Regions from separate parts of the Bilifractor sp. LCP21S3_A7 genome, predicted to be linked through region 3. Evidence: predicted binding sites of a transcription regulator. Region 3 holds the regulator's gene; each other region holds the start of a gene.
What was found. Region 3 encodes HrcA, which represses chaperone genes, less so after heat shock. Its sites were predicted from a motif close to TGTTAGCACTCNNNNNNNNNGAGTGCTAACA; they were not measured.
Positions count from the first base shown of each region.

Region 1: a site for HrcA is predicted at 2,042-2,072, ahead of htpG (molecular chaperone HtpG). Genes of this name have one in related genera too.
Region 2: a site for HrcA is predicted at 5,701-5,731, ahead of ACTQ1O_RS07255 (Hsp20/alpha crystallin family protein). Genes of this name have one in related genera too.

Region 1 covers NZ_JBQKGL010000001.1:303,345-311,106, forward strand. Annotated here, with positions in the region: gene htpG (molecular chaperone HtpG) at 1-1,824, opposite strand, end outside; gene ACTQ1O_RS01375 (HAD family hydrolase) at 2,187-3,017, opposite strand; gene ACTQ1O_RS01380 (HAD family hydrolase) at 3,007-3,849, opposite strand; gene ACTQ1O_RS01385 (glutamine--tRNA ligase/YqeY domain fusion protein) at 4,076-5,779, opposite strand; tRNA gene ACTQ1O_RS01390 (tRNA-Val) at 6,120-6,193, shown strand; gene ACTQ1O_RS01395 (TVP38/TMEM64 family protein) at 6,671-7,477, opposite strand; gene ACTQ1O_RS01400 (Kae1-like domain-containing protein) at 7,728-7,762, opposite strand, start outside.
Region 2 covers NZ_JBQKGL010000006.1:99,286-107,047, reverse strand. Annotated here, with positions in the region: gene ACTQ1O_RS07275 (adenylyl-sulfate reductase subunit alpha) at 1-123, opposite strand, end outside; gene ACTQ1O_RS07270 (chromate transporter) at 395-1,912, shown strand; gene ACTQ1O_RS07265 (hypothetical protein) at 2,258-3,235, opposite strand; gene ACTQ1O_RS07260 (sigma-70 family RNA polymerase sigma factor) at 3,886-4,749, opposite strand; gene ACTQ1O_RS07255 (Hsp20/alpha crystallin family protein) at 5,071-5,514, opposite strand; gene ACTQ1O_RS07250 (glucose-6-phosphate isomerase) at 6,002-7,582, opposite strand.
Region 3 covers NZ_JBQKGL010000013.1:104-7,865, reverse strand. Annotated here, with positions in the region: gene ACTQ1O_RS11645 (glycosyl hydrolase family 18 protein) at 1-758, shown strand, start outside; gene ACTQ1O_RS11640 (hypothetical protein) at 966-1,616, shown strand; gene ACTQ1O_RS11635 (L-threonylcarbamoyladenylate synthase) at 1,620-2,696, shown strand; gene rpiB (ribose 5-phosphate isomerase B) at 2,771-3,205, shown strand; gene upp (uracil phosphoribosyltransferase) at 3,404-4,033, shown strand; gene ACTQ1O_RS11620 (deoxycytidylate deaminase) at 4,165-4,653, shown strand; gene ACTQ1O_RS11615 (cupin domain-containing protein) at 4,750-5,109, shown strand; gene hrcA (heat-inducible transcriptional repressor HrcA) at 5,749-6,843, shown strand; gene grpE (nucleotide exchange factor GrpE) at 7,024-7,701, shown strand; partial or broken gene ACTQ1O_RS11600 (Hsp70 family protein) at 7,740-7,762, shown strand, end outside.

The DNA of each region.
Region 1 (7,762 bases), on a different contig from region 3:
CAGCTGACTCTTGTTCAGAACCTTGCGGAAGAGCTCCTGCAGATCCTTGCTCTCTTCCTTCAGAGATTCGCTGTCTTCCTTCATATCATCGGTGAGATCCGCATCGATTCTCTGGAAATGAAGATTTTCATTCAGCTGCTCCACATGGGAGATAAACGGAGCGTCAATGGTATGGACCAGCTTATAAGCCTGTTTCTTCTGGCTCCGGAACATGTTGATGTACTGGCTCTGCTGCACCTCATTTGTCACATAATAGATCGTGATCTTCGGCGCATCCTTCTTGTCGTCCTTCTGATCCGCCTCACCGGATTTACTCTCTTCTGAAGCTTCTGCCTCAGGCTTCTTCTCACCATCGGCACCCGTCTCAGATTCCTTCGCATCTGCTGCTTTGCTCTTGTCTTCTGCGCTTTCCCCTGTTTTCTCTTCCTCAGTCTTTTCAGGAGTATTGGCGGCGATGATATCCTTCAGCGTGTGATACTTGCCGTCGAGATCCTCATAGAGGATGTAATCCATCATTCTCTCAGAGAACTTGGGATCCTTCAGCGTTCCGAACTTGATGAACGGACTGATGTCGTTCCAGTATTTCTCATATTCTTCTCTCTTGGTCTTGCACATGCCTGAGAGCTTGTCCGCAACCTTCTTTGAGATGTAATCGGAAATCTTCTGCGCGAAACCGTCATTCTGAAGCGCGGAACGGGAGACATTGAGCGGCAGATCCGGGCAGTCAATCACGCCCTTGAGCAGGAGCAGATATTCCGGGATAACTTCCTTAATATTGTCCGCGATGAATACCTGGTTGTTGTACAGCTTGATTTTTCCCTCAATGGACTCGTATTCCGTGTTGATTCTCGGGAAGTACAGAATGCCCTTCAGGCGGAACGGATAATCCATATTCAGATGAATCCAGAACAGCGGCTCCTTGTAATCCAGGAATACATGGCGGTAAAATTCCTTGTACTCCTCATCTGTGCACTGACTGGGCTGCTTTGTCCACAGTGGATGCGTATCACTGATTGATACCGGCCGCTTCTGAATCTTTACCTGATTTTTCTCAGGGCTGGTCTCGACCTTTTCGGTCTCGCCCTTATCATTCTTCTTCTCCTCGTACTTCGCGTCCTCATGAATATGCTCAATGACAACATCGGTATCCTTGAGGTCCTTCTCATCGATGATCTCCGTCTCCGGCTCTTTCGTCTCATTCTCAAGATAAATTTCTACCGGCATGAAGGAGCAATATTTCTCCAGAGTTTCACGTACCTTGTACTCGTTGGCGAATTCCAGACTATCCTCTGCCAAGTGCAGCGTAATCGTTGTCCCTGCCTCGGTACGGGTGCCCTCGCTCATATCATACTCTGTACCGCCGTCGCACTCCCAGTGAACGGCCTCCGCTCCCTCACGGAAACTCAATGTATCGATTTCCACCAGATCCGCTACCATGAATGCAGAATAGAACCCGAGTCCGAAATGTCCGATGATCTGGTCGCTGTCCGCCTTATCCTTATACTTTTCCAGGAACTCCGTCGCGCCGGAGAAGGCGATCTCTGTGATGTCACGGATTACCTCGTCCGCTGTCATACCAATTCCGTTATCGGTGAATTTCAGTGTTTTTTCCTTATCGTTAACCGATACAGTGATCTTCGGCTTATATCCCTCCGGAAGCCTTACCTCGCCTACGGCATCCAGTTTTTTTCTCTTGGTTATGGCATCGGATCCGTTCGAAATCAATTCCCGGATAAAGATATCCTTATCCGAATACATCCATTTCTTGATTATTGGAAAAATGTTGTCGCTGTTAATCGACAGATTTCCATGTCTCATTTCCATACTAATACACACTCCTTTTCACTTTTGATCCTTCATTTTCGTGACATATCCCCGTCAGGAAAATGGATATTTGTGTTATCGCCGCTGATGATCCGCTGTCTGTGGAAACCCGACTTCGCGGATCATTCTGGCTGTGATTTTCTGTCATTATGACCGGTATTCATTTTATACCCGACAAGTGTTATATTAGTACCCTTATTACAGAAAGTCAAGAAAAAACTAGCACTCGATTTTGTCGAGTGCTAGCAAGGTACTGTATAAGTCCAGTCGCAATGTTCTTGGCCCACGGGGAGCTTGCTCACCAGCGGGCAAGAACATTAGCGACGACAACAGGTATGAGCATGGAGCGGTATGCCGCGGCATTATCCGGTAAAATCGCCTGACAATATTTTCTCAAGGTATTCCTCCACCGTCGGCGTATGGTCACAGCCTGCAGCGAGAATTTCCGGTTTGGCATTGTCCACCGCAACCGGCCAGCCGACCAGCTTCATCATTTCCATGTCGTTGTAGTTATCCCCGAAAGCCATACATTCCTCCGGCCGGACATCGAGCTTCTGCAGCAGTTTCCGGATTCCGGTTCCCTTATTCACATGCAGCGGCATAATATCAAGCCAGTCGTTTCCTCCCGTAACCACCGTGGCGTACCTTCCGAATCTTTCCTGCCAGAACGCGATTTCCTCATCGGTAAGACCGTTCCTCTCGTAGATAGAAATCTTGAAATACGGCTCCTCCGTCTTCAGAATATCCGGCACCAGTGTGACATTATTGCCGACCACATCCCGCATATGATAATAGTAGCTCATGTCCTTCGGCTGAATGTAGCTTGTATTCACTCCCGACAGCAGCACCTCAGCGGACGGCGTCCTTATGATCTCCCGCATAATCTCCTGTCCAAGCGCCCGGTCCATCGTCACTCTGTGCACCATCTCGCCTTCATAGAAGCTGAGGCAGCCGTTCTCGCAGAGATACGCGATCTCATTGCGAACAGGAGCAAAGAGTCTCTGCAAATTGGCATACTGTCTTCCGCTCGCCGCGAGAAAAATAATTCCTCTCCGGGTCAGCCTGTGAATCAGCCCGCACGTATTGGGCCGGAGTCTTTGTGCGCCTCCCTGGAGCAACGTCCCGTCCAGGTCACTTGCAATGAGACGGATGTCCGACGGAATTTTTATAGACGGCATTCTCTTATCTGACATTTGGCTTTCCCCTCGAATTAAATCGATCCACAAGATCAACGATCTCCATAGGATCATCGACAATTTCGTCTGCCCGATATTCCTCAAGCTCCGTTCTCGGACGGAATCCCCAGGTCACCCCGACGGTAAAAAGGCCTGCATTATGACCTGTGAGCATGTCGGTATTGGTGTCACCGAAGTACAGTGCCTCTGTCTTATTCACCCCAAACTCCCTGAGAATCTCATAGACCCCCTGCGGATCCGGTTTGATCGGCACAGTGTCGGTCTGTCCCTGAATATGGTCGAAGGTATCCGGTCCGAAGATCGCCGTCACCACATCGATTGCTCCCTGATGCATCTTGTTGGAAAATACAGCAAGGCGGATCTTCCGTTTCTTCAGTTCTTTCAGCATCTCCACAATGTGCGGATAAGGTTTTACATGATACAGCGAATTCTCGACAAACCATTTCCGGCACAGCGGTCTTCCCTCCTCATAATATTTCAGTTCCGGGTCACCTGCATCCTTCAATGCCCTTTTTAACGCATTGTCAAGGCCGTCCCCCGCATAATAATTGTAATTCTCCACCGGCATCGCAGGAAGCCCGAAATGCTCCAGTGTCATATTGACCGGACGCGCAATGGACTCCTGCGTCTTCGTAAGCGTACCGTCAAGATCAAAAATACATGCCTTTATCATTTCCTGCTCTTCCTTTCTCTCTTCCGGAAATCCCCGGTGTACAACGGTCTCCGTGAGATTCCGTTTTCCCCCCGGTTCTTCTTTCGCGCGACTGATCCGGACAACTTCAGCCCGTCTTTCTATCAGGATAACACAATCGAAGATATACTTCTTCATTATTTCTCTGTCCTTAAGGACATTTATTGCGAATCGACATTTTCGGTAAATGAGCAGAAAAAAGCTGCCGCACCTGCAGGAAGCAGGGATACAGCAGCCTTTTCATTATTCATGTCAGAGTCGATCTGCTCCGGCCTTCTTATATCCTTGGAAGTTTCTCCGGACCTCTTGTGCCTTCCGGAGTTTCTCCGGACCTCTTACGTCTTCTGAAGTTTCTCCGATTCTCTTATGCCTTCGGAAGCTTGAAGGAACTCTTCAGCGATACGATTCTGCCGAACACCGGTTTGCCAGGCTTCGACAGCTTCGCGTCAGCACAGAAGAAGCCATTTCTCACAAACTGGAAGCTCTCATAGGGCTTTGCCTCTGCCAGAGCGGGCTCGACCACTCCCTGGAGAACCTCAAGAGAATCCGGATTGATATTCATCGTGCCGTCCTCATTGTACACGCCCTTTTCCTCATCGATCAGATTCTCATAGAGACGCATCTCCACCGGCTTTGCATCCGCCGCATTCACCCAATGGATCGTTCCCTTCACCTTGCGGCCGTCCGGGCTGTTGCCGCCGCGGCTCGCCGGATCGTAGGTACAGTGGATCTCGGTGATTTTCCCATCTTCATCCTTGCGGAAATCAACGCATTTTACAAAGTAAGCCTGCATCAGGCGCACTTCATTGCCCGGGAACATCCGGAAATATTTCTTTGGCGGGTTCTCCATAAAGTCATTCCGCTCGATATACAGTTCACGGGAAAAAGTGACGGTGCGGTTCCCCAACGCCTCATTTTCCGGGTTGTTTGGAACCGTAAACTCCTCTGTCTGTCCCTCCGGGTAATTGTCAATAATCAGCTTTACCGGATCCAGGATCGCATACATTCTGGGAACTCTGGTCTTCAAATCATCCCGGATGCAGTACTCCAGCATCGCGTAGTCTGTGGAGCTGTTGGCCTTCGAAATTCCTCCAAGGCTGATAAACTTCTGTATCGATTCCGGCGTATATCCTCTTCTGCGGAGCGCGGCAATCGTGACGAGACGCGGATCATCCCAACCGTCAACGGTTCCGTTCTCCACCAGTTTCTTGATATATCTCTTACCGGTGACTACATTGGTCAGATAGAGCTTTGCAAACTCAATCTGCCTCGGCGGGTGCGCAAAGCCCACATTCTCCACCACCCAGTTGTACAATGGCCGGTGGTCCTCAAACTCCAGCGTACAGAGAGAATGGGTAATGCCCTCGAAGGCATCCTCCAGCGGATGGGCAAAATCATACATCGGATAAATGCACCATTTGTCTCCCGTATTCTGGTGATGCAGATGAGCGATCCGGTAGATAATCGGGTCTCTCATGTTGATGTTCGCCGCTTTCATATCGATTCGCGCCCGGAGAACCTTTGATCCGTCCTCGAACTCGCCGTTTTTCATCCGCTCGAACAGATCGAGATTCTCTTCTACGCTTCTGTTCCGATTCGGATCATCCCTTCCCGGCTCCGTCAATGTTCCACGGTACTCACGGATCTCATCTGCGGACAGATCACTGACATAAGCCTTTCCGTCGCGGATCAGCTTAAGCGCAGCTTCATACATTTTGTCAAAATAGTCTGATGCAAAGAACGGACCGTTGAACTTCGCACCGAGCCACTCCACGTCACGCTTGATTGCCTCTACAAATTCTCCCTTTTCCTTCGTGGGATTTGTGTCATCAAAACGGAGATTGAACTGACCATTATATTCCTTCGCGATGCCATAATTCAAAAGGATCGACTTTGCATGGCCGATGTGAAGGTACCCGTTCGGCTCCGGCGGAAAACGTGTCATAACCGTGTCATACCGGCCTTCCTTCAGATCTTTATCGATTTCCTGCTCGATAAAGTTCCGGGAAACGACTTCTCTTTCTGCCTCACCCGACCCCTGTTCTTTAGAAGTTTCTTCGATCGCCATTGTGTCAGTTCCTCCTCGATTCCTGTATCATTTATCCGCCGGGACGTACACCGTTTCGGCAGATATCTAAAGTCTTTCACTGAGATAACATCATATCATAACTTTTTCATTTTTCAAAGCATAACCTTGCCCCGCGGCTGCCTTCACCTGCCTTTTATACAAACCGTCATCCTGCACGATATCTTCCTTTGCAAAGACTTGCGCTTGCGTGCAAAGGCTTAAACTTGCATCGCAAGGACCCGGGCTTGCGCCGCAGTGACTTAAGTTTGCGTCAAAATTTGAATTTTCTGACAAATTTTCATTGCATTTTGATGGAAAAAGTGATAATCTGAAAACTGATGGGAGCATAGCTCAGCCGGGATGAGCGTTCGCCTCACACGCGAAAGGTCACGAGTTCGATCCTCGTTGCCCCCACTATTCGGCGCGTATCCGAGTAATCGGATACGCGTCTTTTGTCGCAGTGGGGTCTGCCTGTTTTTATTCCCAGCTGCAAGGCACCACCTTCATAGCCTAATTTCACACCCACAGCATACTTTCACAACTACAGCATAATTTCACATCCATAGCAGAGCTCCCCATCCACAGCATAATTACACATTTACAGCAGAACTCCCCATCCACAGCATAATTACACATTTACAGCAGAGCTTCGCATCCACAGCATAATTTCACATCCATAGCTGAGCGGAACGGTGCATGCGTGGATGGCTGCTGATCTCAGGGAAAACCATCTCATCCTATAAAAAAAGCCTGTCTCCGCATACACAGAAACAGACTCACAGAATTTTCCGGTCATTATTAAAAATATCTCCAACAACATGAAAAAAGATATATCCACCAGTGCCCGGAAAAGAAAGTTCCATACAGCATCACATCATACGCTACAGACTTTCAGACAGTAGTGTTCTCCTTCTCTTTGTCTGTCCTGGCATGCTTTGACAGGCCGATTTTCGAATCCGGCTCATCCTCTTCCGATTCGTCTCCGCCGGGAATCAACGACATCAGCCACTTCCTCTTCAGGGTGACAAAAATCAGAACAGAGATCTGGAATCCCAACGCAAGCACCATGAACAGATACTGCCCGTGCTTGATGAACCCGCCCGCGAGACAGTTGAAGAAAATCTGAATCCAGCTTGTAACAGCAATCGCAATGAAATAATGAAGCGTCGTGATCGAGGATCCTGCCGCAATATACGGAATAATTCCATTCGGAAGAATAGGGAGCAGGTTTACAAAAGCAACCACAAATTCCGGCTTGGTCGTCTTCAGCTTTTCCTTGATCCAGCTGTTCTTGTTCTTCTTCACCGGAGCGAATCCGGCAATCTGATTGCCCATCCTTCTCGCAAAAAAGAACACCAGAAGGTTTCCCAGTAAAAAGCCGAAGTAGCACATCAAGAAAGAATGGAACCAGCCATAGATTACACCGGATGCAATCTGAATTGCAAATCCCGGAAAGACTATACTGACAACCTGAAGCGCAGCCAGCACGATGATCGACAGCGGGCCCTTCCAGGAAGCTTCCCTATTGATAAACAATTCAATTTCCTTCTCGTCGCCGCCGCGCAGTAACTTCAGATACTGCGGGATCATGTCGCCGAATGCGAACCAGATCAGCAGCGCAGCGACAGCAAGTACGCCGATATAAGCGAACAGCTTCCAGTGTTTTCTCCAGAAGCTGCTGAAATCCTTCTTTTCCATATATTCTCCAAATTCTGATTTGTATACCGCTTCTGCAGCAAAACAGGCTGAATCGGAAGTTCGGATACTTCCCCGCCGGAAAACCGCATTATCTGCGTGCCCGGCCAGACAACCATTAGATTATATAAGAAAAGATGTCTCCTGTCAAATTCAACATTCCCTGCACGATATGAGCCTCCGGTCTCAGTAATACACCTGATATCCCATGTCCTGAAGTCGAACCATATCGGCTCCGCAAGGCTGTACCGTCTCAGTAATACACCTGATATCCCTTGTCCTGAAGTC
Region 2 (7,762 bases), on a different contig from region 3:
TGCCTTCTCCGCAATCACAACCCGCAGCTCCGGATTCCGATCCGCCAGAGTAAGCGCGGCATAGCAGCCCGCGGTACCGCCTCCGATAATCAGTACATCTGCATTGATTCGTTCAATCTTCATTTGATACTCCTGTGCGTGTGCGCGATTCCATTGTCTGCGATTCTCCTGTTCATATTTCTTTCCACGATTCGATGACTTTGACTTTTTTGTCTTTCGGCTGCTGATTTCGACTTTTTCCTGTTTCTCTTCCGGCTGCTGATTTCGACTTTTTTCCTGTTTCGTCTTTATTCTATTGATTTTTTACCCGTTTCATCGTAGAATCATAGCATATATTTCCTATCATGTCTATAGGAATTATGTGAAATTATGCAAAAAATAGTGAGGATTATCGATGTCAACGATACAAACGAAAGCAAAAACCGGAAAGACCGCGGCGAAGAGAAACCGGAAGCATTTTCCGGCCCTGATTTCCTCGCTCTTTAAGATCGGTTTTCTCGGCTTCGGTGGCGGATGCGCCCTGATTCCTGTCATGGAGAAGGAAATTGTCGAGAACGCAAAGCTGGTAACTCAGAAGGAATACGACAAGGATACTCTCGTGGCATGCATCACCCCGGGAGCCCTTCCCATCGAAATCGCCACAGGTCTCGGGCTTTCCGCCTATGGAATCACCGGGATGCTTTCTGCCGCCCTGGCGCTCGCGCTTCCCGGCTCGCTTCTGACGGTTCTGATTCTGGCGCTCCTGTCCGGAGCCGATGGCCTGGTCCTGACAGAGATCCAGTGCTTTTCCATCGGTGTCGGTGCTTTTATCAGCTATCTGCTGCTTCTGTACGCCATCAACACCCTGCGGGAATCCCGTAATGCAGCCTCCGGCAACACCAGGAAAACCTTCCTTGTGATGTTTGCCGTGTTTTTTCTGGGATGCGGAAAAACCTTCAGCAATCTCCCCTTTATGAATGGAAAGTATCTCTTCGGACTCTCTACCATTCAGATCCTGGGGCTCGCTTTTTTCGTGATCCTCTTCACCGGAGGGAAAAACACCCCATGGAAAACAGCGGTTTCTGCCGTTCTTGTAGTTCTGTACGCACTCAGTGCCGGCCATGCTCACCTCATTCCGGGAGCTGTTCCCCGCAGAGTCCTGGTGGCTGCCATGTACTTCTGCGCAGCCGCAGGAATGATTCTCAGCATCCGGGATGATCTGCGCGCGCACAGAGCTTTGCTTTCCGGAAGAAATAATCTTCTGCATTTCCTGAAGGAGATCATCGCCTGGCTCCTGCTTCTGGCTGTCTGCGCGTTACCCGCTCTCCTTCTGACCGAAAAAACACCTCTCTATCTGATCCGGGGATTTTTTTCTTCTATCATCTCCTTCGGAGGAGGAGACGCTTATCTCTCGGTCGCCGACGGCCTGTTTGTCAACTCCGGCATGGTCACCTACCGGGAATTCTATTCCCTCCTCGTGCCTGTAGCAAATGTACTGCCCGGATCGATTCTCAGCAAAATTCTCACCGGCGTGGGATATTATATCGGCTACAATCTGAACGGTTCACCCGTCCAGGGCATCGCTGTAGCATTCGCCGGGTTCATCTGCAGCGTCGTTGCTTCCGGGCTTGTATTCTGCCTTGTCTATCATGCCTATAACTCGGTGGAGCACATCACCGTGTTTCAGAAAATCGGCCACTGGATCCGTCCTATCATCGCCGGTCTTCTGCTCAGCGTCATGTGCTCAATGATTCAGACCAGCCTCAACACCGCCGCCTCCATCGGCATCGCCGTTCTTCCGGTATTCCTCGTAACCTGCGGCATCATTGTTCTGAATCTCTCTCTCATGAAGAAAAAAAGCAATCCTTTCATGATTGCCGCCTCATCCCTCATCGGTCTCGCGGCATCCAATCTGCTTCTGTTTTTCGCATGATGCATGGTTCCGGCTGCTTCTCTTCTTCGCGTGAAGCATGGTTCTGGCTGCCTCTTTTCTTCGCGTGATGCATGGTTCCGGCTGCTTCTCTTCTTCGCGTGAAGCATGGTTCCGACTGCTTCTCTTCTTCGCGTGAAGCTGCGAACGGATACGCCCGCTTTCCTCAAACACAAGCAAGTCTACAGCTCCGCTTTCCACGAACGAGATAAAACACGCTGCGCGAGTTTTATCTCGCTATCGCGACGCTCGCCGCACACGAATACTTCGCATTCGGCTGCGGCTCACTGTTCGCGTAAATAAAATCCACAGATGTTTTCCCAAACGAGAAAAACATCTGTGGATTTCTCACATTCTCCAGCTCGATATGATCTCAAGCACAATCCCGTTCTGAAGTTTTTCCTCCGCCTCCGGCACCTCTCCGGGCCCGATCCGCCGGATGCCCGCAGTCATCGTATGTTCCGGCGAATCAAATTCCGTATACATCTCAATGGGATACAGCGACATCACATTCATCAGGCTGCAGATCTCACCCGCCAGTTCTCTTCCACGGACATAAGCGACCGTTCCACGGGAGGAGGCAGTGTCGATCCTGCACTCCGGCTTGATGCCGTATAATTCCTGATCCTCCGGGCTCCCGTTACAGTCCCGAAACAGACAGGCACTGAAGACGACCTTCTCGTCGGTCCCGCACCAGTACTCTGGAATATCCTCCTCGGTCAGCCTCACCGCTCGATATTCAACCGATGCGTCCCGCGACGCCCGATATAAATCCCACGCTTTTGCCGGAAGCAGTTGATGAGACCGCAGAAACTCACCAATCGCACCTGCTTTCTCCTCGGAATCCATCAAAGCTACCGGGCAGCATCCGAGGATATCCCCGTTGGTGTCACGGAGCGCAGCGTAGAGACGATATACTTCATTCTCCCGCTCGTCATTCTCCCAGGTTTCCTCATTCAAACGCCTAAGCTTCGCGTTCAGCTTCCGGATCGCACGGGGAATATTGTTGTCCTGAAGAACAGACTCCCGAATGAATTCCCGGTAATCATGCCCTGTTCTTTCAAATCCCGAAAGCGGACGATAACCGATCACATACTGCCGCACCTCCGAATAGGAATCCTCCGAGATCCAGGCACTGTAAGACCGTGCCAAATCCGCTTCCCGAATGCTTTCCTCAACGGTGATAACATAATCTCCATACATAAAATAGTGATTTTCTACCCTTACTCCGACCTTGTCCAGTGAGATCTCCTCCAGACCATCGTAGCTTCCATGTCTCTTCCCATATTGACACAGTGCATGCCTGCATCCCCAAAAATCATCCATCGCCCGTTCCTCTCAGCTTCTTCTTCATCATTCCCCGGAGTGGAAGCCCCGTAAACTCAACAGTTAGTTACGCCTGTCACCCGGAGAATCCGCTCAGCAGACTCTGCAAGCCGCGCGTGTATCCCGGAAGATCCGCTCAGCAGGCTGTATATTCGCGCGTCACTTCAGGAAAATACCATCTGTCCCTGATATCGGATCTGATCTTACTATACATTTTTTCTGTCGATTTCTCAACACCAGGCCCTCCAACCGCAGTAAGAATGCGGAAGGAAAATCAAGCTGCCAAAAGCAAGATTGCCCCGAATACTGGAAGGCTCCGCTTTGCAGGTCTCTCAAATTGAAATTGATAAAGTTTATATTTTCTTTAGACAGCCACCACATTTTAATCACAACTTCCACGTATATTTTTACTCAGATAGTTGATTAACCACTCACTATCTCCCCCTCATTTAAAAAAGAAAGGGAGAATGTCCCACGCGGCATTCTCCTTTTCTTTTTTATTCTGTGTTTATTCTGTTTTTCCTGTGTTATCTTCTGGTTTTTCTGTGTGATGCTCTGTTTTTCTGTGCTATGTTCTGTTTTTATTTTCTCACATTTTGCTCTGTCTCGTGACGCAATTCTCCGCCTTACTTCTGCTTCAGAAATTCTTCTTACGACTCCGCATCCTTCAGCTTCAGCATGGTCTTTGGCGCGCGGAGCTTCCGGATCGCTTTTGCCTCGATCTGACGCACCCGTTCTCTTGTGACTCCCAGCTGCTTTCCGATTTCATCCAGCGTCTGCACCTCATTTCCATCCAGTCCGAACCTGCGCTTAAGGACATATTGTTCCCGGTCAGACAAAGTGCCTACGATCTCATCCAGACGATTATAGATGTCCGACTGCACCACGGCGTCCTCCACGGAAAGGTGATCATCCCCGGTCACCATATCGCCCAGTTCCGTCTCGCCATCGTCGCCGACCGGATTGTTCAGGGAAGGCATTGTGAAAAAATCCTGCTTCAGAGACAGATAGTACGCCGCCTTTTCCTCCGGAATCTTCATCTCCTTTGCGACCATTGCCCTGCGTTTGTCCGGATCATCCACCCCCTCCTGAGAGAGCCTGCTGTCGATCGCAGATGCCTTCGATACCGCCGAGAACACATGCACCGGAATCCGGACCGAAAATCCCGATTCCATGATTCCCCGGACGATCGACTGGCGAATCCAGAAAGTCGCGTAAGTGCTGAAAGACGCACCCTTCTCCGGATCGTACTTCTCCGCCGCATGCAGAAGACCCGTAAGTCCCATGTTCTCAATGTCCTCAAAATCCAGGTCATTGCCATAATACTTGTGATACGACCAGGCATATTTATCTACCAGTTTTCTGTTCTTCTCACAGAGTTCCTCCTGGGCAGACACATCACCCTTTTGGATCCTGCGGCACAGCTCCGTGTTCTCCCGGTTCATCTTCTCCAGACTCTCCGTCAGCAGCTTCTCTTCCTTTCGATTATCCGTGAAATCTCTGTCCTCTCCCATATCCTTTTCTCCCTGATTTCATCCCGAAACACACGCTTAAAAAACATACCTTATCATTACCCTGAGTTTTTATTGCTGTTTTATCGTTACCCGGTGCTTTTATAGCCCTGCGTTATATTATGTCTCTGTATTTTTATTATAACCCCATATACACCGTGAACGGGAGACGTAAAAATGCAGCAGAGAAATTTCCCTCTGCTGCACCTCTTTATTATCCGCCGAATACCATATACGCTGTGGTTCTGATACCTGCGAACGATCAGCCTCCCGGCTGATCATCCGATGTAATGACAGAATACACAGCCAGAATTCCATCGGCCGTTATTCAATTGCAATGGTCTTCTTCTCCGGAACCGCCTTCTTATCTTCCTTCTTCGGAACTGTAATTTTCAGAACACCGTTCTCGAATTTTGCTCCGATGTCCTCTTCCTTGACGCCTTCACCTACATAGAAGCTTCTTGCCATACTGCCTGCGTAACGCTCCTGTCTGATCAGCTTGCCTTCTTTATCTTTCTCTTCTTTGCCGAGGCCCTTCTGAGCGGCAATATTCAGATAGCCATCATTGAGTGTCAGCGCAATATCTTCTTTCTTACATCCCGGAAGATCTACGTCCAGTTCATAATGATCCTTCTGATCCTTAATATCTGTCTTCATGAGATTTTTTGCATGACGCCCGAACACCGGATTTCTTTTTCCGAAGAATTCATCGTCAAAATCATCCATCATATCTTCCATATCCTCTCCGAACAAACTTGGTAAATACATCATAAGTCATACCTCCTTTTACCATAAAAGCATGTCCGGATGTCGTCTCAAGCACCCTGCATGTAACTTCTGAGCCTTTCTCTAATGCTCTTTTCGTTTTCCGATTTGCTCCGGGTCTCTGTATCCGTGGCCCTTCAGCTCATCTTATGTAACCCTTTCTTGTTACGATTATGTAATAGCACCATTTGTTAGCCATGTCAAGTGTCGAGTGCTAATTTTCTGTTCTTTCTGATCAAAATATTTAAAAAGATCCCGGAATCCGCGTTCTTTTCCAGTGCGAAAAAGGTTCCGCAGCTTCACGCTGCAGAACCTTTCTGTAAAAAAATACTATTCCCCGTTCCCTCCACTGTCTCACAGTTTCCAGAACGTCTGAGATATAAAAATCACCGTATACAGACAATGCGTTCTCAGCTATCAAGAAGATCACTGTATACAGACGCTGCAATCTCAGATATCGAGAAGATCACTGTATACAGACGCTGCAATCTCAGATATTGAGAAGATCACTGTACACAGACAGTGCGCCCTCTGTATCGTGGGCGAGTACCCGTTTTGCCAGAACCTTTCCAAGCTGTACGCCTTCCTGGTCGAAGCTGTTCACATTCCACAGGAAGCCCTGGAACATAACCTTGTTCTCAAAATGTGCCAGCAGAGCACCGAGCGTCTTCGGGCAGAGCTGATCGCCGATGATGATGCTCGACGGACGGCCGCCCTCAAAGTTCTTGTTCAGGTTGTCATCCTTCTTGCCGCAGGCAAAGGCCACGATCTGTGCAGCGACATTCGCGCAGAGCTTCTGCTGGCTTGTGCTTCCCTGAATCTCCACATCCGTGCCGATCTGGCTGCTGCGGAATCCGACAAACTGAAGCGGAATGATCGTCTTGCCCTGATGCAGGAGCTGATAGAAGGAATGCTGACCGTTCGTTCCCGGCTCTCCGAAGATGATCGGCCCGGTCACATAGGAGACAGGCTCTCCGAAACGGTTGACGGATTTGCCGTTCGACTCCATATCAAGCTGCTGAAGATGCGCCGGGAATCTGGAAAGTGCCTGGGAATACGGCAGAACCGCCGTAGCCGGAAGCCCGAGCACATTGCGCTCGTATACGCCGATCAGCGCATCCAGCATCGCCGCGTTCTTCCGTGGATCCTTCTCTGTCGCAAGCTTATCCTCGGCTGCCGCGCCCTCAAGAAAATCCGCAAAGACTTCCGGACCAAACGCAAGAGACAGAACAGCGCCGCCTACCGCGGAGGTGGAGGAATAACGTCCGCCGATGTAATCATCCATATAGAACGCATCCAGATAATCGTCGCTCTTTGCCAGCGGAGATGTCTCGGAGGTAACGGCGATCATATGCTTCGCCGGATCCAGGCCCTGCTTCTTCAGTGCGTCCATGACGAAGGACTGGTTGGTCAGTGTCTCCAGAGTCGTACCGGATTTGGATACCAGGATGAAGATCGCATGTGCCACATCTGTGGAAGCCAGAACCGCTGCTGCGTCATCCGGATCTACGTTGCTGATGAACTTTGCTTCCATCTTGAAGTTTCCGGTCTTCTTCGCCCAGTTCTCCAGGGCAATGTACATGGCGCGCGGGCCAAGATCGCTTCCGCCGATACCGATCTGTACCGCCGTGGTAAACTTCTCGCCCTTCTCATTTGTGATTTCTCCCGCATGTACCTTGTTCGCGAAATCTGCGATTCTCTTCTGCTGCTCCACATAAAAAGCTCTCTTGTCGACACCGTCCGCTGCAACGGCATCTCCGAGCTGTCCTCTGGTCAGATGATGGAGAACCAGTCTCTTCTCTCCTGTATTGATTACCTCTCCGTTATAGAGGGCTTTATACTTTTCCGTCAGCTGCGCCTCATCCGCCAGCTTCACAAGGACATCCAGCACCCTGCTGTCCACAGCCTTTGCCGCGTAATTGTAGGAAAGGCCTTCCGCCATCGGAATGCTGCAGCTCTTCACACGCTGCGCTCCGCTTTCACCAGACATAACCTCTGCGAGGTTCACCTTTTCTACCTTCTGCAGCTCCCCATAAGAAGCAAGCTCATCAAGATTCTTCCAGTTGATCATTTCTGATTCCTCCTTGAAAAAACAGATAAAACGCGCTTCGCGGATTCTGTCCCGCTGTCTCAGCGCCTGCCGCACACGGCCGCAAGCCGGCCGGATGCATCTCCCTGTTCGCGTTAACCTTTATGCGGGCTATGCCCGCGTCTCAGCCTTTATACGGATCATGCCCGCGTCACAATCTTT
Region 3 (7,762 bases):
AGGTATGGGGATGTCTGCAGGACGTGGGCGGAAGCAAGGCCGACATCGGCACCATACTGATGGACGGTGACAGCCGTTCTCTCGTGATCACTCAGCTGATTCAGGCTGCGGAAGACACGGGAATGGACGGAATAAATGTCGATATTGAAACGGTTACTGCAGAGAACACGCCGCAGTATCTGCAGTTTCTTCGGGAACTCTCCATTGCCGCTCATGCGAAAGATCTGATCGTCTCCGTGGATAATTATGTTCCGGTATATACAGCATATCTGAATCGTGCCGAACAGGCGAAAACTGTGGATTATCTTGTTATCATGGGATACGACGAGCACACGGCGGGATCCGACGAGGCGGGGTCGGTTGCCTCGCTCTCCTTTGTAAAGCAGGGCATTGAGGATACTCTTGCGGAGGTTTCCGCTGACCAGGTGATCAACGCGATCCCGTTTTACACGAGGGGCTGGACGACGGTGTCCGGGGAAGCGCCTTCGAGTGAGGCTCTTGGTATGGACGAGGCGGACGAGTGGATGAAGTCTCTCGGAATTCAGACAAGATGGGATTCGGAAAGCGGTCAGTACACGGGGAGTGTCACCGTGGGTGATGAGACCTACAGCATCTGGCTGGAGGATGAAAAATCCATCGAAGAGAAGATGAAACTGATCCGAAAGGCGGGTCTTGCCGGTGTTGCGGAATGGAGGCTCGGCTACGAGCGATCTGATGTTTGGAAAATCATCAGCAGTTATCTGAAAGACAGCGAGTGAGCAGAGATCGCGGACGGGCAGGGAGAAAAGCCGGAATGGAATCCGAGATTTAAAATCCGGGGATGCTGTGCTATACTTTACTTACGCTTACGGTGAGCCGGGCGCTCATCGCCTTATGGCGGGCATTGCGAAGACGAGATAAAACCCGCGAAGCGCGTTTTATCTCGTTTCGATTACGGGAGTATACTATCAAAGGGGGTAACCGCTATGGCCGAAAATGAAGAATTGTTCAAGACTACCGCATTTGGAGGGTACGACAAGGACGATGTGCTGGCTGAGATTCAGCGATTAAAGGATAATGCCTATCAGGAAAAGAGCAAAATAATTCGGGATCTCGCGGATGCGAAGAAAGCCCTTGCAGCGAAGGATAACGAGATCAGCGAAAAGGACGCGAAGATTGCGGAGCTTCAGGAGACGCTGGAGGCGCGGGATCAGGAGATCCTCAAGATGGAGAAAACGATCCGCGAGAAGTATCAGTCGTATGTCGATAATTATGAGACAATCGGAAGCCTGATCTATGAGGCAAAGATCCGCGCAAAGCAGATTGACCGTGAGACTGAGGCTGAGAAGCAGAGAAGAATCTCAGAGGCGGAGACGGAAGCAAGGAAAATTCGTGACGAAGCGCAGGTAGAGGCACAGAAAACTCTGGCGGGCGTGCAGAAGGAGGTTGATGAGATCAACCGCGAGGGGAAACAGAAGTATGAAGCTGTCCAGGAAGAGCTTGCAAATGTCGTCGAGATCTTCAACCGCGTGCAGAAGCAGTTCATGAATTCCTACAAGACGATACAGGATATTGTGAACGAAAGCTCGGAGATAGGGGAGAACTGTGACCTGCCGCTTCGCGAAGATGATTATTAAAGAATGGAAGTGAACCGATCCATGCAGACTGGAAAAGCAAAAATTGTCAGGATGACGGAAGATAACCTGGATATGGATGCCCTTCGTGAGGCGGGAAGAATTCTGAGATCAGGAGGCCTTGTCGCGTTTCCGACGGAGACGGTCTACGGACTTGGAGGAAATGCCCTGGATCCTGAGGCTTCCCGAAAAATCTATGCTGCGAAGGGAAGACCCTCGGACAATCCGCTGATTGTACACATCGCTGATCTGGAGCATCTATTTCCGCTGGTTCGTGAGTTCCCGGAGAAAGCAAGGAGACTTGCAGAGAGATACTGGCCGGGACCGCTGACCATGATTTTTCAGAAGACTGATCTGGTTCCCTATGAGACAACGGGAGGGTTGGATACGGTGGCGGTTCGTTTTCCGGACAATGCCATTGCAAGGGAGATGATCCGCCAGGGAGGAGGATATGTTGCCGCGCCGAGCGCGAATACGTCCGGAAGACCGAGCCCGACACTCGCCAGTCATGTTGAGGAGGATCTCGGCAGCAGGATCGATATGATCATTGACGGAGGCCAGGTGAATATCGGGCTGGAGTCTACAATTGTGGATTTCAGTGAGGGACATCCAGTCATTTTGCGTCCGGGGTTTCTGAATCAGGAGATGCTGGAGAACGTAATCGGAGAGGTCACAGTTGATCCTGGTATCATGTCCGAGAATATTCATGTGCGGCCGAAGGCACCGGGCATGCGGTACAAGCATTATGCGCCGAAGGCAGATCTTGCGATCGTAGAGGGACAGCCGGAGGCTGTTTTTTCAAAAATCCGGGAGCTGACCGAAAAGAGACTTTCGGAGGGCTTTCGTGTTGGTATCATCTGCACAGAGGAGAGCCGGGACAGGTACACAGAAGGAGATATCCGTTGTATTGGAAGCAGGGCAGACGACAGGACTATTGCGCACCATCTATATGAGATTCTGCGGGACTTCGATGCTGACGGGGTTGACTATATCTATACAGAATCCTTTGAGACACCGAGAATGGGTCAGGCAATCATGAACCGTCTGATCAAGGCGGCCGGCCATGAAGTGATTCAGGCGTGAGAGGTGCCTGACCGGGTTTTCAGAAAGAGGCAGATACAGATCAGCACATGTGTGCTGCAGAGAAGGAGGACAAAATGATAGCACTTGGATGTGACCATGGCGGTTACCGGCTGATGCAGGAGGTCAAAACTCATCTTGATGCAAAGGGAATCGCATACAGGGATTTTGGATGTTTCAGCGAAGAATCTGTCGATTACCCGGATTATGCCCACAAGGTCGGACACGCTGTTCAGGATGGAAGCTGCGAGAAGGGAATCCTGATCTGCGGTACCGGAATCGGCATCTCGATCACTGCAAATAAGATGAAGGGAATCCGCTGCGCACTCTGCACGAACGAGTATATGGCGAGGGCAACGCGGGAGCATAACGATGCCAATGTACTTGCGATGGGCGGAAGAGTCACGGGACCCGGAGTTGCGTGCGGAATTGTAGATGCGTTTCTCAGCACACCGTTCTCGGAGGGGGAGAGACATATCCGAAGGATCCGTAAGATTGAAGAGGAACAGTAACGAGGCGAAAATCGGATTGCCGGAAGAAAGCCCGCTGCATGTTGCAGAGGCACAACTCGTGGAAACAGTAATGCAAAGGACCTGGATGCCGGAAGGAAGCGGTAATTCGCCGGAGAATGCGGCACCTGCGTCCGGACGCAGCCAGATCGTCTGTAAGGAACCTGTGTCTTGCATTTATATGAGTGGAAAGGAAGAAAAATGGGAAAAGTAATTATTATGGATCATCCGCTGATCAAGCATAAAATCGGAATCATCCGCGAGGAAAGCACGGGAACCAAGGAATTCCGTGAGATTATCTCAGAGATTGCCATGCTGGAGTGCTATGAATCAACACGCAGTATTCCGCTTGAGGACGTCGAGATCCAGACACCGATCACAAAAACAACCGTTCAGAGACTGGCCGGCAAGAAGCTGGCCATAGTACCGATTCTTCGTGCGGGTCTGGGAATGGTTTCCGGTATCCAGACGCTGATCCCCGCCGCAAAGGTCGGACACATCGGCATGTACAGAGATCCGGAATCCCTTCAGCCGGTGGAGTATTACTGCAAGCTCCCTTCCGACATTGAAGAACGTGAGGTTTTTGTGGTAGATCCGATGCTGGCGACCGGAGGCTCTGCCTGTGACGCGATTCGCCAGCTGAAAAAGCATGGATGCCAGAAAATTCATTTTCTCTGTATCATTGCGGCGCCGCAGGGTCTGGAGCGCCTGAAGAAGGAACATCCGGATGTATCGATCGTGGTAGGCGCGCTGGACGATCATCTGAATGAACAAGGATACATTGTGCCCGGACTCGGCGATGCGGGAGACAGGATTTTCGGAACAAAGTAAACCGCAGACATGTTGTGAACAGGGGCACACATTGTATAAGCTGCGGATTGCCCATGCTTCGTACACTTGCGATCCTACAGGCGATCTGTCTGCGTTTTCGAAGGGTTTATACACAGAATGCTGGAGGAACGATGTCAGATAAGCGAAAAGACTATATTTCCTGGGATGAGTATTTTATGGCAGTTGCCAAGCTGGCAGGCATGCGTTCCAAGGATCCGAATTCCCAGGTGGGATGCTGTATTGTGAGCCAGGACAACAAGATTCTTTCCATCGGTTATAATGGATTTCCGAGAGGCTGCTCCGATGATGCCTTTCCGTGGGCCAGAAGCAACGAGGATCCGCTGAAGACAAAGTATGTCTATGTGACGCACAGCGAGCTGAACGCGATCCTGAATTACCGGGGCGGAAGTCTCGAAGGTGCAAAGCTGTATGTCTCGCTTTTCCCGTGTAATGAATGTGCGAAGGCAATTATCCAGGCGGGAATCCGGAAGGTCATCTATGATGATGACAAGTATGACAAAACACCTTCCGTCATTGCATCGAAAATGATGTTTCAGGCAGCTGGAGTAGAGTTTGAAAAATATAACTCCTCGGGCAGGATACTCACAATCCGTGTCTGAGAAAAAACAGAATGTCAGCACATTCAGGTCAGGGTTCAATATTCAGGGTAAGGACAAGTGCATCGGCTTGAAAAACCAGACAGGAGGGGACAGAAAATGGTCCGTAAAGAGAACGTTACTTATGTAGATGGCCTTGCAGGAGGAAGAGGAAGAGCAAAGGTTTCCCATATCGTGTCCAGGGAGGAACTTATGGGGCATGGAAGGATGTATGCCAAGGTTACACTTCCGCCAGGCGCAAGCGTAGGCTGGCATCAGCATGTACATGACACGGAGCCTTACTATATTCTGAAGGGCCACGGTGACTTTATTGATAATGACCACAGGATTTATCATGTGTCAGCCGGAGACGTCTGCGTGATTGAGGTCGGACAGTATCACAGCATGGAGAACAATTCGGACGATGATCTGGAGTTCATGGCATTGATCTACAATGAAGCCGGGTATCTGAACGACTGACAGGAACAGATTCGTGGTCAGTGCGGCGAAGGACGTATGACACGTGGAATATGGCGAGGAACACATGTCATACTAAGCAGTGACAAGTCCCTGACATTTATTTTAATAGAAGCATTGTAAATGATTTGACAGAAACATTACAAAGAGAAGCATTACAAGCAGAAGCATTATAACCAGAAGCATTACAAGGGATAAAGCTGCGCTCTTGCGCGGTATTATATGCCGACAGGCAGCAGGCTGGAGCAGACAAGGGACTGTGACGGCCTGCTTTTTTACGCGATCAGTGAGCCGCAGCCGAATGCGAAGTATTCGTGTGCGGCGAGCGTCGCGATAGCAAGATAAAACTCGCGCAGCGTGTTTTATCTCGTTGAATGGGAAAGTTCTCCCCTTGGAGAGGAGAACTTTTGAAATGCATACCCATAAAAGGCATAATAAGTCTGACGGTGTTCAGAAGATATAAAAGCCTTCTTCGCCGCGTTCTTCGGCACGTGACAGCAAAAGTAGTTGACAAAAAAATAATGCAGTGCTATCTTATGAAACATAGGCGTTAGCACTCTGCAATTCAGAGTGCTGACAAACCGGCAGAGGGAACGATCCTGTCGGAGATTAATCCTCAGTAAGGAAGAAAGGAGCCAAGGAGTGGGAGAAGATTTGGATGAACGAAAAAAGACGATTCTGAAGGCTATTATCCAGACATACCTGGAGACGGGAGAGCCTGTCGGATCACGGACAATTTCCAAATACACAGACCTGAATCTGAGCTCCGCGACCATCCGAAATGAGATGTCGGATCTGGAGGAAATGGGGTATATTATTCAGCCGCATACTTCGTCCGGACGGATTCCCTCCGATAAGGGATATCGGCTTTATGTAAATGAGCTGATACAGAAAACAAATCAGGATGCCGAAGCACAGACGCTGATGATCCAGAAAACGGACCGTATGGAAAAAATACTGAAGCAGGTCGTGGATGTGCTGGCACAGAACACCAATTATGCGACAATGATTGCCGGACCGTCGTATCATCAGAATTCATTGAAATTTATTCAGCTGTCACGGATCAATGAGAAACAGCTTCTTGCGGTAGTTGTGGCACAGGGAAATCTGGTGAAAAACCAGATGATTGACCTCAAGGAATCTATTGATGAAGACGATATTCTGAAACTGAATCTGCTTCTGAACAACGAGCTGAACGGAAAGACAATCGGCGAGATCAATCTGGATATGATCACCCGGATGAAGCAGCAGGCGGGTATACACAGTGAGGTTATCAGCAGCGTGATCGATGCGGTGGCGGAGACCATACAGCCGGGAGATGAGGACATGCCGATCTATCTCAGCGGCGCAACAAACATTTTCGATTATCCGGAACTTGCGGATTCAAGAAAAGCCAAGGAGCTGATGACCGCGTTCGGAGACAAGAAGGAGCTGGCCGAGATGATCCGCGAGACGGCCCCGGGCGAGGAAGCCTCGAACGGGATCACTGCCTATATCGGGAACGAATCCCCGATTCAGGGCATGAAGGACTGCTCCGTTGTCACCGCAAACTACAATCTTGGAAACGGGATGAAGGGAACGGTAGCTATTGTAGGCCCTCGGAGAATGGATTATAAGAAAGTAGTAGAAAATCTGAAACAGCTGAAATCACAGATGAATGCTCTCTTCGGAAACGGGGACGCCAAGCTCGAGACCTCGTCCGATCATGGTATTATCGATGACAGCACAGAGTCCTAGCAGACCGGGATCCGGGAGTGCACGAAGAAGTGCTCAATCCATGCGGAGATTCACATTAGATTAGAAGCAATAAAACAGAAAGGCGGGACAGACATGGCAGACGTGAATAACAGCAGGCGGGGCGCCGACGGGGCAGACCCGGAAGCAGAGGAAAAAAGAGCCATGAAGAAGGATAATCATATGAACGAAGAAAAAGAAAAAAATACAGAGAAACATACAGCAGAAACAGATACGATGAAGGAAGAGAAGACAGAAAAGGAAGACGGAGTTCGTAACGGAAAAGACGCGGATCAGACCCAAGAGAAGGCAAAGCAGAATGAAGCCGGGGAATCTGATTCCAAAGAGAAGCAGGATGAGGCAAAAAGCGCCGGCTCTGTGGAAAATGGTAATAATGCGAAAGGATCCGGTTCCGGGAAAAAAATAAAAAAAGACAAAAAGGATGAGAAGATTGAAGAACTCACCGACAGACTGCAGCGTCAGATGGCTGAGTTCGACAATTTCCGCAAGCGTACGGAGAGAGAAAAATCCGAGATGTTCGATATGGGCGCGAGAGATGTTATCGAGAAGATCCTTCCGGTTGTCGATAATTTTGAGAGAGGACTTGCCGGAGCGGATGAGTCGGATTCGTTTGTTCAGGGTATGAACAAGATTTACAAGCAGATGACGAAGATCCTGACAGATATGGGCGTCGAGACCATCGAAGCGGAGGGCGCTGAGTTTGATCCGAATCTTCATAACGCGGTAATGCATGAAGACAACCCGGATGTCGGTGAAAACATCATCACACAGGAACTTCAGAAGGGATATAAGTACAAGGATGTTGTGGTCCGTCACAGTATGGTGAAGGTAGCCAACTGACATTACAGAAAAGCAGATCCGATCAGGAGGAAAATAGAATGGGAAAAATCATAGGTATTGA